Regions from separate parts of the Cellulosimicrobium sp. PMB13 genome, predicted to be linked through region 2. Evidence: predicted binding sites of a transcription regulator. Region 2 holds the regulator's gene; the other holds the start of a gene.
The links. Region 2 encodes Rex, which represses fermentation and respiration genes when NADH is low (regulators of the CRP and FNR family bind a similar motif). Its sites were predicted from a motif close to CTTGTGAANNNNTTCACAAG; they were not measured.
Positions count from the first base shown of each region.

Region 1: the regulator Rex is predicted to act here: its motif matches at 5,010-5,029, upstream of mqo (malate dehydrogenase (quinone)).

Region 1 is NZ_CP145910.1:3,670,220-3,677,974, forward strand. It holds gene V5D56_RS16525 (M24 family metallopeptidase) at 1-1,156, shown strand, start outside; gene V5D56_RS16530 (MFS transporter) at 1,256-2,686, opposite strand; gene V5D56_RS16535 (TetR/AcrR family transcriptional regulator) at 2,807-3,451, shown strand; gene V5D56_RS16540 (pyridoxine/pyridoxamine 5'-phosphate oxidase) at 3,448-4,203, shown strand; gene V5D56_RS16545 (maleylpyruvate isomerase family mycothiol-dependent enzyme) at 4,194-4,940, shown strand; gene mqo (malate dehydrogenase (quinone)) at 5,044-6,561, shown strand; gene V5D56_RS16555 (hypothetical protein) at 6,673-6,822, opposite strand; gene V5D56_RS16560 (helix-turn-helix domain-containing protein) at 6,912-7,755, shown strand, end outside.
Region 2 is NZ_CP145910.1:1,943,952-1,951,706, forward strand. It holds gene V5D56_RS08835 (potassium channel family protein) at 1-179, opposite strand, end outside; gene V5D56_RS08840 (TrkH family potassium uptake protein) at 356-1,732, opposite strand; gene V5D56_RS08845 (acetoin utilization protein AcuC) at 1,829-3,061, shown strand; gene V5D56_RS08850 (30S ribosomal protein bS22) at 3,280-3,378, shown strand; gene V5D56_RS08855 (HAD family hydrolase) at 3,468-4,283, opposite strand; gene V5D56_RS08860 (glutaredoxin family protein) at 4,332-4,670, shown strand; gene V5D56_RS08865 (redox-sensing transcriptional repressor Rex) at 4,734-5,405, shown strand; gene V5D56_RS08870 (YceI family protein) at 5,554-6,105, opposite strand; gene V5D56_RS08875 (MarR family winged helix-turn-helix transcriptional regulator) at 6,292-6,795, shown strand; gene V5D56_RS08880 (histidine phosphatase family protein) at 6,842-7,513, shown strand; gene V5D56_RS08885 (TlpA family protein disulfide reductase) at 7,620-7,755, shown strand, end outside.

The DNA of each region.
Region 1 (7,755 bases), 1.7 Mb from region 2:
CACGGGGGCCGCGTTCGGCCCCGAGGTCTACGCCGCCCGCCGCACACGCGCCGCCGAGCAGGCGCGAGCGGCCGGGCTCGCCGGTCTCCTCGTGTCCCCCGGCCCCGAGCTCGCCTACTTCACCGGGTACACGCCGACCGCGGTCACCGAGCGGCTCACCCTCCTGTCGATCCCGGCGACGCTCCCGGACGCCGGGGCGGCGGCCGTCGTCGTGCCGCTCCTGGAGCGCGGCGACCTGCTGCGCGGCGCGGGGACCGACGGCCTGGAGGTCGTGCCGTGGCGCGACGGCGAGGACGAGCACGCGACGGCCGCGCGGCTCCTGGACGGCGACGGGTCGTACGCGGTGTCCGACTCGACGTGGGCGCTGCACGTGCTCGGCCTCCAGCGCACGCTCCCGGCCGCGCGGTTCCTCGCGTTCACGCACGCGCTGCCGATGCTGCGCGCCGTCAAGGACCCCGCCGAGGTCGAGCGGCTCGCCGCGGCGGGGGCCGCCGCCGACGCCGCGTTCGCCGACGTCCTGCAGGTGCCGTTCGCGGGCCGTCGGGAGACCGAGGTCGCCGCGGACCTCGACCGCTTCCTGCGCGACCACGGCCACGAGCAGGTCGACTTCACGCTCGTCTGCTCGGGACCGAACGGCGCCGACCCCCACCACGAGGCCGACGACCGGGTGATCGAGCCGGGCGACCTCGTCGTGCTGGACTTCGGCGGCCTGCGCGACGGGTACGGGTCGGACACGAGCCGCACCGTGCTGGTCGAGGGCGGGACCGACGGCACGCTCGCCGCCCAGCAGCGCGAGGTGTACGACGTCGTACGCCGGGCCCAGCAGGCAGGCGTGGACGCCGTGCGCCCGGGAGCGACGTGCCAGGACGTCGACCGGGCCGCGCGCGCGGTCATCACGGAGGCCGGGTACGGCGAGCAGTTCGTCCACCGCACGGGCCACGGCATCGGCACGACGACGCACGAGCCGCCGTACATGGTGGAGGGCGAGGAGCGGCCGATCGAGCCCGGCATGTGCTTCTCCGTCGAGCCGGGCATCTACCTGCCCGGACGGTTCGGCGTGCGGATCGAGGACATCGTCGTCGCGTTCCCGCCGGACGCGCCCGACGGCGCCCGCCGCCTCAACACGTCGACCCACGACCTGCGGACGGTCCGCTGACGGGTCTCGCCGCCGGCTGACCCCCGCGGTGGGCCCGGCGGCGGAGCCGGCGTGCGTGCCGGGCCGTCGACACGGCGGCCGAGCGGGGTCGTGCCGCGGTCACCGGCTCGGCTCGGCCTCAGGGTGGTCCGGGGCACCCTCGACGTCTGCCCCGTCGGACGCCCGGACGCGCTCGTTGCGGATCCCGACCCAGCTGAGGACTCCCCCGAGCACCAGCAGGGCGGCGGTGACGAGGAGCGAGCGGTGGAACCCGTCGAGGTCGAGCACGCCGCCCACGATCACGCCCGCGAGCGCGATGACGACGAGCCCCGCGACGCGGGACACCGCGTTGTTCACCGCGGAGCCGATGCCGGCGTCCGCCGCCGGGATGGACCCGAGGATGGCGGACGTGAGCGGCGCGACGGTCATCGCGAGGCCGAGCCCGAAGAGCAGGAGGCCGGGAAGTACCTGGGTGACGTAGACGGCGTCCTCGGTGGTGGTGAGCAGGAGCAGGTAGCCCGCGCCCCCGACGATCGGGCCCAGCGTCATGAACAGCCGCGGCCCGTAGCGGCCCGCGAGCGCCCCGAACCGCGTGGACAGCGCGAGGAGCACGAGCGTCACGGGAAGCTGAGCGAGACCGGCGGCGGTGGCGCTGTAGCCGCCGACCTGCTGGAGGAACAGCGTGACGACGAACCCGCCGAAGTACAGCGCGCCGTAGATCGCCGCGGTCGCCAGGTTGCCCCACGCGAAGTTCCGCACGGTGAACAGGCGTGGCGGGAGCATGGGGTCGGGGGCGCGCCGCTCCCACCAGACGAACGCGACGAGGCACGCCACACCGACGACGCACGGCCCCCAGACGACCGGGCTCGACCACCCGAACCGCCCCTGCTCGATGAGCGCGAACACCGTGCCCGCGAGCCCGACGGCGGCGAGGGTGGCGCCCGCGACGTCGATCCTGCGCGTGGCGACCGCGCCGACCTCCTCCGCGGCCGAGCGCGGGACGCCGCGCAGCAGCCACAGCGTGACGGCGACGGGCAGCACGTTGATCCAGAACACCCATCGCCACGAGATCGTGTCGATGAGGATCCCGCCGAGGAGCGGCCCGGCGAGCGACGCCGTGCTCGTCCACGCGGTCCAGGAGCCGATCGCCCGGGACTGCCGCTCGCCGTCGAACGTGGAGATGATCATGGCGAGCGAGCTCGGTACGAGCAGTGCGCCCGCGACGCCCTGCAGGCCGCGCGCCACGACGAGGACCAGGCCGTCGGGGGCGAGCGCGCACGCGACGGAGGTCACCGCGAAGCCCACGAGGCCGATCGCCATGATCCGGCGGCGGCCGTGCACGTCGGACAGCGACCCGGCGAGGAGGATGAACGCGCCGAGCGTGATCATGTAGGCGTCGACGACCCACTGCTGCAGCGCCAGCCCCGTGACCGGGCCGGTGGTGAGCTCGTCCGAGATGGCGGGCAGCGCGACGTTGACCACCGAGCCGTCGAGGAACGAGACGAACGACGCGAGGACCGCCACCACCAGCACGCGCTGCTGCACCGTCACCGACCCACCGTACGACTCGACCGCCCTGCCGTACCGACCGCGCGCGGACGGAGCGTGACGGTCGTGGCTGAACCCTGCCGGGCTCGCCACCATACCTAGAGGTAGGTATGGTGACCCATGATGTCGACCGACTCGCGGGAGCGCCTCGTCGCCGCCGCTCAGGAGCTCTTCTGGGCCCAGGGCGTCGGCGCGACGAGCCCGCGCCAGGTCCTCACCGCGAGCGGCGTGGGTCAGGGCAGCCTCTACCACCACTTCCCCTCCAAGCACGACCTCGCCGTGGCCGCGGTGCGCTCGACGACGACCGCCGCGCTCGACGCCGCGCACCGCGACCTCGACGCCGACGGGACCGCCGTCGAGCGCCTCGTGCGCTACCTGGAGCGGCCGCGCCCTGCGCTGGCCGGGTGCAAGGTCGGGCGCCTCGTGAGCGACCAGGCCGTCATGGACGACGCGACGCTCACCGCGCAGGTCCGTGACTACTTCCGCGGGCTGGTCGACCTCGCGGGGGCCGTCCTCGTCGCGGACGGTGTGCCCGACGACGCGGCCCGGGACCGCGCGCTCGCCGCGGTCGCGATCGTGCAGGGCGGGTACGTCCTCGCGCGTGCGCTCGACGACCCCGACGCCATGGCGGGCGCGGTCCGGGGGTTCGTGGCACTGCTCGACGCCGGGTCCACGGACCGCACCGGACGTCCTGCCCGCGACGACGCCGCCGCTCGCACCGAGCCCGACGTCCCGGACGCCGAACCCGACTCCCCGGAGGACGCATGACCGACAGCACCGACGGCACCGCCAGCGCCGACACGGCACACCGTGCCGACAGGGCCGACAGGGCCGACAGCCCGACGCTGCGTGAACGGCTGCGCGCCCTGCCCGTCTTCGGCGCCGACCTGCCCGGCCTCGACGTGGACGCGGCACCCGACGATCCCGTGACGCTGTTCGTCGACTGGCTCGAGGACGCGGTCGCGGCCGGCGTCGCCGCCCCGCACGCCGCGACCCTGTCGACCGCCGACGCGCGCGGTCGTGTCGACGCCCGGACCCTCCTCCTCAAGGACGTCGGCCCGGCCGGCTGGTCCTTCGCCACGCGCTCCGACTCCCCCAAGGGCGTCGCGCTCGCGGAGAACCCCCACGCGGCACTGACGTTCCTGTGGCGCGAGCGCGGCCGGCAGGTGCGCGTGCGGGGCCCGGTCGTGCCGCTCGGGGCCGAGGCGTCCGCGGCGGACTTCCTGGCCCGGTCCGAGCTCTCACGAGCGACCGCGCTCGCCGGGCACCAGAGCGCGACCCTCGCCTCGCGGAGGGACTATCGCGCGGCCTGGGACGCGGCGCTCGCTCGGGTGCGCACCGAGCCGGAGACCGTGCTCGACACCTGGACCGCGTACGCGCTCGAAGCCACGACGGTCGAGTTCTGGGCGTCGTCGCCGGGCGACGGACAGGCACGTCTGCGCTACACCACGTCGGCCACGGCTCCGCGGCCCGGCGACGAACCCTCCCCCGGCTGGACGAAGGAGCTCCTGTGGCCCTGACCGACACTCCCCGCACCGGAACGGTGCCCGACGTCGACGCGGTCCGCGACGACGCGCGGGCCGCCCTCGCCGCAGTCACGCGGTCCGCGGGCTCGCTCGACGCCGCGGCGCTGGCGGCGCCGTCGCTCCTGCCGGGGTGGTCCCGCAGCCATGTCCTCGCGCACGTCACGGCGATCGGCGAGGCGATGGCGCGCCAGGCTGAGCGCGCCGCGGCGGGCGAGCTGGTCGAGGTGTACGACGGCGGGGCGGAAGGCCGAGAGGCCGGCATCCAGTCCGGGGCCCGCCGGACCGTCGTCGAGCACGCCGCGGCGCTCACGGCGCTCGCCGAGCGGCTGGAGGCCGCGTGGCCCGCGCCCGGCTCGGCCGGGTGGGAGGCGCCCGTCTCCTACCGCGACGGCACCGTCGTCGACGCGCTCGTCGCGTGGTGGCGCGAGGTCCGGCTCCACGCCGTGGACCTCGACACGGGGATCGGGATCGGCACGTGGCCCCCGGCGCTCGCGGCGCACCTGCTCGACTTCCTCGCCGTCCGCCTGCCCCAGGGCGTCGCGGTGGACCTCGACACGTCCTCGGCGCAGACCCGGGCCGGGACCACGGTGACGGGATCGCTGCTCGACGTCGCGGCCTGGCTCGCGGGCCGCACGCCCGACGACGAGCCGCAGGCCTGGCGCGGGGATGAGCGCACCGCTCTCCCGGAGATCGGCCCGTGGCCCTCGCCGTACTCGCCACCTGCGACGTAGCACCGGACCCGCCCGCGCGGGACCTTGGTCCCGGCCGAATGTGACGCACGCCCGTGACGCACCGCACACTTTGTGCACTCTGTCACAAGCGTAGAATCGCAACGTGTCGAGTCGAGCGAGCAACCCCGCAAGCACCGCAGACCAGATCGACGTAGCCCTCATCGGCGGTGGCATCATGAGTGCCACCCTGGGCGCCCTCATCAACGTCCTGGAGCCCTCCTGGACGGTGCGCATCTACGAGCGTCTGGACGCCGTCGCGCAGGAGTCGTCGAACCCCTGGAACAACGCCGGAACCGGCCACGCCGCACTGTGCGAGCTCAACTACACGCCCGAGCGGCCGGACGGCTCGATCGACATCACCAAGGCGGTGACGATCAACGAGCAGTTCGAGGTCTCGCGCGAGTTCTGGCACCACCTCCTCACGACGGGCGCCCTCCCGCAGCCGGCGAGCTTCATCTCCCGCACGCCGCACATGACGTTCGTCCGCGGTGCGGAGAACGTCGACTACCTGCGCCGTCGGTTCGAGTCGCTGCGCCAGCACCCGCTGTTCAGCGAGCTCGAGTTCTCCGACGACCCCGCCGTCGTCGCGCAGTGGGCGCCCCTCCTCGTGGCGGAGCGCGACGGCGACGAGCCGATCGCCGCGACGCGCGCCACGAGCGGCACGGACGTCGACTTTGGCGCACTCACGCAGCAGCTCGTCGACCACCTCGTCGACAGCGGGACGCAGCTCTTCCTCGAGCACGAGGTGAAGAACCTCAAGAAGACCAAGGACGCCCGCTGGCGGCTCACCGTCAAGGACCGGTCGTGGAACGCGCCCGTGCGTCGCTCGACCGTCGAGGCGCGGTTCGTCTTCGTCGGTGCCGGCGGCGGCGCGCTGCCGCTGCTGCAGAAGGCCGGCATCCCCGAGGCGAAGGGTTACGGCGGCTTCCCGATCAGCGGCGAGTTCCTGCGCACCGACGACCCCGAGCTCGTCGCGCAGCACCAGGCGAAGGTCTACGGCAAGGCCGACGTCGGCTCCCCGCCGATGTCCGTGCCCCACCTCGACACGCGCGTCGTCGACGGCAAGAGCTATCTCATGTTCGGCCCGTACGCCGGGTTCAGCCCCAAGTACCTCAAGAAGGGCAAGTACCTGGGCCTGTTCACGTCGCTGCGCCTGCACAACCTCGGCTCGATGGTCGGTGCGGGCGTCAAGAACCTCGACCTGACCCAGTACCTCGTGGGGCAGCTCCTCGCGAGCCCCGAGACGAAGTTCACGGCGCTCCAGGGCTTCATGCCGACGGCCCACCCCAAGGACTGGGAGACCATCACCGCGGGCCAGCGCGTCCAGGTGATCAAGCGCGACAAGGACGGCAAGGGCGTCCTCGAGTTCGGCACCGAGGTCATCGCGGCGGCCGACGGCTCGATCGCGGGCCTGCTCGGCGCCTCGCCGGGCGCGTCGACCGCCGTCCCGGCGATGATCGACCTGCTCGAGCGCTGCTTCCCGAACCGCTTCACGAAGTGGCGCCCCGAGCTCGCGACGATGATCCCGAGCCTCGGCCAGGCGCCGTGGGAGGCGGAGGAGCTCGAGGGCCTCGACCAGCTCACCGGCGACGCCGACCTCGACGTCTCGACGCGCGCCTGACGCGACAGCGTCCCGACGACGGCCCGGCCCTCCACGGAGGTCCGGGCCGTCGCACGTCCACGGCCTTCCGCGCCCGGAGGCGCGGCACCGCAGGTCGCGTCACACGACGAGTCACCGCACGTCCAGTTCCTGCGCTCCCGGCACCTCACGCGAACCCGCGGGGAACCACGGCCGCGCCGGGTCCTCGCGGCGCACCGCGAGCGCCACGACCGTCGAGCCGACGACGACGAGGAGGGCGATCACGCCCCAGAGGATGTCCATGCCTCGAGCATCGTCGTGGGCTGCGCGCCGGACGAGTGGCAGGACCGACGGGTGTCGACAAGATCCTGCCAGGGGCGTACGGTCGGGCCATGATCCGCACCGTCGCGGCCGTCGTGAGCGACGGCCTCGCCCCGTTCGAGTTCGGTGTCGTGTGCGAGGTCTTCGGCCTCGACCGCAGCGACCAAGGAGTGCCGCGCTTCGACTTCCGGGTCTGCGGTCCCGTCGCCGGTGAGCCCGTGCGCACGTCGGTGGGCGCCCAGGTCGTCCCCGCGCTCGGCCTCGACGCGGTCGACGACGCCGACCTCGTGATCGTCCCGGCGATCCGCATCGGCAGCCACTACCCCGAGGCGGTGCTCGACGCGATCCGTCGCGCCTCGGCCCGCGGCGCGACGCTCCTCAGCGTCTGCTCGGGCGTGTTCGTCCTCGCCGCGGCGGGCGTCATCGACGGGCGCCGCGTCACGACCCACTGGATGCACGCCGAGGAGCTCCGGCGCCTGCACCCGACGCTCGACATCGACCCGGACGTGCTCTTCGTGGACGACGGCGACCTCATCACGAGCGCGGGGACCGCCGCGGGGATCGACGCGTGCCTGCACCTCGTCCGACGCGAGCTCGGGTCCCGGGTCGCGAACGTCATCGCCCGCCGCATGGTCGTGCCGCCCCAGCGCGAGGGCGGCCAGCGGCAGTTCGTCCAGCGCCCGGTCCCGGAGGCCGAGGAGGACTCGTTCGCCGAGCTCCTGGACTGGATGACCGAGCACCTCGACGAGCCGCTGACCGTGCGCGACCTCGCCCGGCGCGCCCACACGTCGGAGCGGACGTTCGCGCGCACCTTCGTCGCCCAGACGGGCACGACACCGCTCGCCTGGCTCACCGCCCAGCGAGTCGCCCATGCCCAGACGCTCCTCGAGGAGACGCGGACCGATCTCGAGGACG
Region 2 (7,755 bases):
GCGACGGGGTTCGACGCGTCCGCCTCGACCAGCGGGATCTGGCCGCTCCACTGCGCGACGAGGTCCTCGTCCCGCTCCACGGCGAGCACGTCCTGGCCGAGCCGGTCGAGGGTCGCGGCGATCGCCGACCCGAACCGGCCCAGGCCGATGACGAGCACGCCCGCGTCCTTGCGCGGCACCTTCGCCTCGTCGCGGCGGGCGCGCTCGGCACGACCGCGCTCGACGATGCGCCGGGCGACCGGGTCGACCGGGGTCCGGTCCTTGTCGGTCGCCGGGAAGAGGGGGTCGGTCACGAGTACGGCCTTCCTGGGTGTGGAGTCGTCGTCGAAGCGTAGGGCCTGCACGGCAGGGAGCGTCAGCCGATGATCGGACGCTCCTCGGGGTAGCGCACGATGCGGCGCCGGTCCCGCAGCGCGAGCGCGGCGGCGAACGTCATGGTCCCGGTACGACCGATGAACATCAGGGCGACGAGGACGTACTTCCCGGCGTCGGGGAGGGTCGGCGTGATCCCGGTGCTGAGGCCGACGGTCGCGAAGGCGGAGATCGTCTCGAAGAGGATGACGTCGAGCGACGCGCCCGTGATCTCCAGCAGGAGCAGGCTCGACAGGAGCACCGCCGTCGCACCGACGAACGACACCGCGACGGCGAGGCGCAGCGTGTCCCGCGGGATGCGCCGGCCGTAGGCCTCCATGTCCCGGTCGCCCCGGGCCTCGGACACGATGGCGATGAGCATGACGGCGAGCGTCGTGACCTTGATGCCGCCCGCGGTGGACGCCGACCCGCCGCCGACGAACATCAGCGCGTCGGTGATGAGCCAGCTCGCCTCGTGCATCTCGGCGGTGTCGACGGTCGAGAACCCGCCCGAGCGGGGCATGACGCCGGCGAAGAGGGACGCGAGCAGCTTCTCCCCGACGGAGAGCGGGCCGAGCGTCCCCTTGTTCCCCCACTCGAGCGCCGCGAACAGCACCGTGCCGACGACCACGAGGGCGGCGCTCATGGTCAGCGTGAGCTTGGTGTGCAGGCTCCACTTCCCCGCGCGGCGGCGGTTGCGCATGACGTTGAGGATCACGGGGAAGCCGAGCGAGCCGATGAAGACCCCGAGGATGATCGGCAGGCACAGCATCCAGTCCCCGACGTACGGCATGAGGCCGTGCTCGGTGGGGACGAAGCCCGCGTTGTTGAACGCCGAGATGCCGTAGAAGATCCCGTGCCACGCCGCCTCGCCGAACGTCTCCTCGAGGACGATGAACCGGGGCAGCAGCAGGAGCGCGATGAGCAGCTCGAGCGACGTCGACGTGATGATGACGACCCGCACGAGCGAGCCGACCTCGCCGAGCCGCGTCGTCTTCGTCTCCGACGCGGTGAGGAGCTTCTGCGTGAGGCCGATGCGGCGCGAGACCGCCATGCCGAGGATCGACGCGAGGGTCATGACGCCGAGACCGCCGACCTTGATCCCGACGAGGATGACGACCTGGCCGTAGAACGACCAGTACGTGCCCGTCGGCACCACCACGAGGCCGGTCACGCACACCGCGGACGTCGCCGTGAAGAGCGCGTCGACGAACGGCGCCGAGCGGCCCGACGCCGTCGCCCACGGCGCGAGCAGGAGGGCCGTGAACAGTGCGATGACCGCCGCGAAGACCGTCACGGCGAGCCGGGCGGGGGACTGGCGGGCGAGGCGGTCGACGATCTCGCGCCCCTTGAAGAGGCGACCGTTCAGCCCTGACGGCATCGGTCCCCCCACCCAGGCTTCGGTCGCACCACGAGCGCAACTCTGCCATGCGGCCCGGGGCGCGTCATGTCGCCCCACCGGGCGATACCGTGAGCCATGCCCAGCAGCGACCCGACGCCGCCCTCACGTGCCGCCGAGGCGGTCGACGACGCCGGACCCCGCCGTGCGCACGTCGCCTGGGGGCCGGAGCTCCTCGGGTACGACTTCGGTCCCGGCCACCCCATGGCACCGACGCGGCTCGACCTGACGATGCGGCTCGTGCGCGACCTGGGCCTCCTCGACGGCGCGGAGGTCGACGTGGTCGGCCCGGCGCCGGCCGACGACGCCGTGCTCGCGCTCGTCCACGACGCCGCGTACGTCGCCGCGGTCCGGGCGGCGTCGGACCACGGCACCACCGACCCGCACCGCGGGCTCGGCACGGAGGACGACCCGGTCTTCCCGGGGATGCACGAGGCGGCGGCGCGGATCGTCGGGGGCTCGTGCGCCGCGGCCGACGCGATCGCCTCCGGCGCCGCCCGGCACGCCGTCAACATCGCCGGTGGCATGCACCACGCGAAGCCCGGCGCGGCCTCGGGGTTCTGCGTGTACAACGACGCCGCGGTCGCGATCCGTCGCCTGCGCGCGCAGGGTGTCGGGCGCGTCGCGTACGTCGACCTCGACGCGCACCACGGGGACGGCGTGGAGGAGGTGTTCTGGGACGACCCGGACGTGCTCACCGTGTCCGTGCACCAGAGCGGGGCGACCCTGTTCCCGGGGACCGGCCACCCGACCGACGTCGGCGGCCCGGGTGCCGAGGGCAGCGCCGTCAACGTGGCGCTGCCGCGCCGGACCGACGGCGCCCGGTGGCTGCGCGCGGTCGACGCCGTCGTGCCGCCGGTGCTGCGCGCGTTCCGCCCCGACGTGCTCGTCACCCAGCACGGCTGCGACGCCCATGGCGACGACCCCCTGTCCGACCTCGACGTGTCCGTCGCCGCGCAGCGCACGGCGGCCGCCCGGATGCACGGGCTCGCGCACGAGCTGACGGACGGGCGGTGGCTCGCGCTGGGGGGCGGCGGCTACGCGATCGCGCGCGTCGTGCCCCTCGTGTGGTCGGCGGTCGTGGGGGAGGTGGTCCACGCCCCCGTGGCGGCCGACCGCGAGCTGCCGGCGGCGTGGCGCGAGCTCGTCGCCGACGTCGCGGGGTACGACGCACCGCCGTCGTTCGGCCCCGACGTCGCCTGGCGCCCCTGGGCCGCAGGGTTCGACCCGGACGACGCCGTCGACCGTGCCGTGCTCGCGACCCGGCGCGCCGTCTTCCCCCACCTCGGCCTCGACCCGCACTTCGACTGACGTCCGCTCGCCCCCGTCGGCCCCGCGTTCGAGGCCACCGGCGCGAGCAGGTAGGCTAAGGGGCGGATTTCTCTCGTGTTGGTCGGCTCGTGGTCCACGAAACCTGATCAACCGTGGACCACGCGGCAGTCGCTCGACCGGTTCGGACCGTTCCGTCGCCGGCCGCCGACCCGCCGACCAGCTGCCGACCAGCACCGACCAAGCATTGCGAGGACCGTATGGGCTCCGTCATCAAGAAGCGCCGCAAGCGGATGGCCAAGAAGAAGCACCGCAAGCTGCTTCGCAAGACGCGCCACCAGCGTCGTAACAAGAAGTGACGTCGCGCGCGTCCTGACGCGCACCGACCGCCGAGCCCGGCACCCCGACGAGGGGTGGCCGGGCTCGCTGCGTTCCGCAGGCCGTCCCGCTAGAGACGCGCGATCCGCCGGTCGACGGCGCGCCGCACGGACCGCAGCACGAGCGCCCCCGCCCACACGGCGCCGGCCCAGCTCGCGGTGCGGACGCCGCTGCGGGCGACGCGACGTCGTCGGCCGCGGAACTCGCGGATGGGCCACCCGACGTCCTGCGCGTGGCGACGCAGCCGCGCGTCGGGGTTGATCGGGCACGGGTGGCCGACCGCGTTCATCATCGCGACGTCGTTGAGCGAGTCGCCGTAGGCGTACGAGGCCTCGAGGTCGATGCCCTCCCGCTCGGCGAGGGCCCGCACGGCGTCGGCCTTCGCGCGCCCGTGCATGAGGTCGCCGACGAGCCGGCCGGTGTAGAAGCCGTCCTCGTGCTCCGCGACGGTCCCGAGGGCCCCGGTGGTGCCGAGCCGGCGCGCGATGAGCTCCCCGATCTCGACGGGGGTCGCGGAGACGAGCCACACCTGGTCGCCCGCGGCGAGGTGCTCGTCGAGGAGGCGGCGCGTGCCGGGGTAGATGCGCAGGGAGAGGACGGTGTCGTACACCTCCTCGCCGATCGCGGTGATCTCGGCGACGGACCGCCCGGCGATGAGGTCGAGCGCGCGGGACCGGATGCGGTCGATCTGCTTGCGGCTCTCGCCGAGGACGAGGTAGCGCGCCTGGTGCGCGGCGAACCGGACGAGGTCCGTCGTGGAGAAGAACTCGCGGCGGTACAGCGCCTGCGCGAGGTGGAACGAGGACGCGCCCCGGATGATCGTGTTGTCGACGTCGAAGAACGCCGCCGTGCGGCGGGCGGGCGGCTGCCCGGGGGACGTCGGCATGTCGTCCACTCTATCGGCGCCCGGCGGGCGTGCCCCTACCCTGGGACGGTGAGCGCCGCCCAGTCGTCCGGTCCTGCCGGCCCGTCGGAGCCGTCCGGCGCGCCCCGCCCCGTCCCGCCGCCCGTGCTGCTCTACGGCCGCGCCGGGTGCCACCTGTGCGACGACGCGCGGGCCGTCGTCGTGCAGGTCTGCGACGACGCGGGCGTGGCGTGGGCGGAGGTGGACCTCGACGACCCGGCGACGGACCCGGCCGTGCGCGAGCAGTACGGCGAGTACGTCCCGGTCGTCACGGTGGCCGGGGTGCAGCAGGGGTTCTGGCGCGTGGACGCGCGTCGCCTCGCGCGCGCGGTGGGACGGATTTCGGGCGGGCGCCCCGACCTGGGATGATCGGCACCGGGTACGCACGAGCGACCGTCGACGAGGACGGTCCCGGGACGACGGTGGTGGCAGGTGGCTGAGCAGTTTGTCGGTGAGGTGACGGTCCCGGGGATCCCGAGCGCCACGGTGGCGCGGCTCCCCTCCTACCTGCGCGCGCTGCGCGACCTCGTCGCGCGCGGCGTGACGACGACGTCGTCGGTGGAGCTCGCGGAGCTGTCGGGCGTCGGTCCGGCGCAGCTGCGCAAGGACCTGTCGTTCCTCGGGTCGTTCGGCACGCGCGGTGTCGGGTACGACGTGGACTCGTTGGCGCAGTACATCACCGAGGCGCTCGGGCTCGTCGACGAGCACCGGATCGCGATCGTCGGGATCGGCAACCTCGGGCACGCGCTCGCGAACTACTCGGGCTACGAGCAGCGCGGCTTCCACGTCGCGGCCCTGCTGGACGCCTCGCCCCAGGTGGTCGGGACGCGCGCGGCGGGGATCGTCGTCGAGCACGTGGACGCGCTCGAGGACGTCGTGGCCCGCGAGCGCGTGACGATCGTCGTCCTCGCGACGCCTGCCGCGCACGCGCAGGCCGTGACGGACCGCGTCGTCGCCGCGGGCGTCAAGGAGATCCTCAACTTCGCGCCGCGCGCGCTCCAGGTCCCGGCGGACGTCGACGTGCGCGGGGTGGACGTGGGCAGCGAGCTGCAGATCCTCGCGTTCCACTCGCAGGCGCGAGCGCTCGCCGAGGCCAGGGAGTGAACCGCGACCGGTGACGTCGCTCCGGGCGCGCGCCGACCTGCGGAGGGCGGGCACGGCGAGAGGCCGCGTGCTCGTGCACGCGGCCTCTCGGAGCGCCGCCCCTGCCGGAGGGCGACGGGTGCCCGGCCGGGGTGGCCGGGGTTCGGCGTCAGGCCTGCTTGATGGCCGAGACGTCGAGCGTGATCTTGATCTTGTCGCCGACGAGCACGCCGCCCGTCTCGAGCGCGGCGTTCCACGTGAGGTCGAACTCCTTGCGGGAGATCTCGGTCTTCGCCTCGAACCCGGCGCGCGCGTTGCCGAACGGGTCGGTCGCGGTGCCCGCGAACTCGGCCTCGAGCTCGACCGGCTTGGTCACGCCGTTGATGGTGAGGTCGCCGGTGATGACGTAGTCGTCGCCGTCGCCCTGGATGCTGCGCGACGCGAAGGTCCACGTCGGCTTGTTCTCCGCGTCCCAGAAGTCGGCGCTGCGCAGGTGGTTGTCGCGGTTCGCGTCGCCGGTGCTGACGGAGGCGGCGTCGAGCTCGGCGGAGACCGTCGAGGAGTCGAGGTCGTCGCCGACCGCGATCGTCCCACCGGTGATCGCGAGGGTCCCGCGGACCTTCGAGATGCCGGCGTGGCGGACGGTGAAGGCGGCCTGCGAGTGCGAGGCGTCGATGGCGTAGGTGCCGGCGGTGAGGCCGGTGGGCAGCGGCGTGGCCATGGTGGCTCCTTCAGATCGGTCGTGCAGTGCCTCGCAGGGTTCCGCGAGGAAGTCCATTGGTTGAAGATTCAACCACAGTCGCGGATATCAACGCGACCCTGTGCACGTCTATTCCCGGTGGATGGAAGAATTGTCAGGACGCCCCGCCGAACCACCCGAGGACCGGATGCACAGCCCGAGGAACGCATGAGCAGCCAGCACGTCTCCAGCACCGCCGCCACAGGGCGCGAGCCGCGCTGGCTCGACGCCCAGCAGCAGGCGCAGTGGCGCGCCTACCTCGACGGCACCGTGCGCTTCATCGAGGCGCTCAGCCGCGACCACGAGGAGCGCTCCTCGGTCTCGCTCAACGAGTACGAGCTCCTCGTCCGGCTCTCCGAGAGCCCGGACCACACGCTGCGCATGTCCGCCCTCGCCGACGGTCTCGCGCGCTCCCGGAGCCGGGTCACCCACACGGTCGCGCGCATGGAGGCGCGGGGCCTCGTGCGCCGGTCGGCCAGCGTCGGTGACCGGCGCGGGGTGAACTGCGCCATGACACCGGAGGGCTACGACGCCCTCGTGGCAGCCGCCCCGGCGCACGTCGCGGCCGTGCGCCGCTACATGGTGGACGTCCTGACGCCCGAGCAGTTCCGCGCGCTCGGCGAGGCGATGGCCGCGGTCGCCCAGGCGTGCAAGGCGGACGACGACGCCTGACACCCGGTGGCGGCCCACCGGGCCGGCCATCGCCGATACTGGACCCATGGTCTCCACCACCGTCCATCTGCTGCGTCACGGCGAGGTCCACAACCCTGACGGCATCCTGTACGGCCGCATCAGCGGCTACCACCTGTCCGAGCGCGGGCACGAGATGGCCCGGCGCGTCGCCGCCCACCTCGCGGGCGAGCCCGGGCCCGACGGCGCGTCCCGGCCGCGCGCCGACCTCACCGTCGTCGTCGCCTCCCCGCTCCAGCGGGCCCAGGAGACGGCGACACCCGCCGCGGAGGCGTTCGGCGTCGAGCTCGGCACCGACGAGCGGCTCATCGAGGCCGCGAACCACTTCGAGGGCATGACGTTCGGCGTCGGCGACGGGTCGCTGCGCCACCCCCAGCACTGGCGGTACCTCTGGAACCCGCTCCGTCCGTCGTGGGGCGAGCCGTACGTCGAGCAGGTCGCGCGCATGCGCGCCGCCGTCGCGGACGCGCGCGACAAGGCGGCAGGCCACGAGGCCCTGCTCGTGAGCCACCAGCTGCCGGTCTGGCTCACGCGGCTCAGCTACGAGAACCGGCGGCTGTGGCACGACCCGCGCAAGCGCGAGTGCGCGCTCGCGTCGCTCACGTCGCTCACGTTCGAGGACGACCGTCTCGTGGGGATCCACTACTCCGAGCCCGTCGCGGACCTCCTCCCGGGGGCGTCCCAGGTCGCCGGGGCGTGACGTCGGTCATGCTGCGCCGCCAGGACGCCCGTTGTGCCCCTTTTACCGGGCCGTCTCTCAGCCTCCGCTCAGGTTCGGGCGCGACAGTTCGACCCGTGATGCCGTCGTGACCGCCCGTCCTCGCGTGCGCGCCCTCGCGGCGACCGGGCTCGCCGTGGTCGCCGCCGTGACCCTGTCCGCGTGCGCCCAGGACTCGGGCGCGACGACCGACGTCGTGGGTCAGGGCTACGTCTCCGGCGACG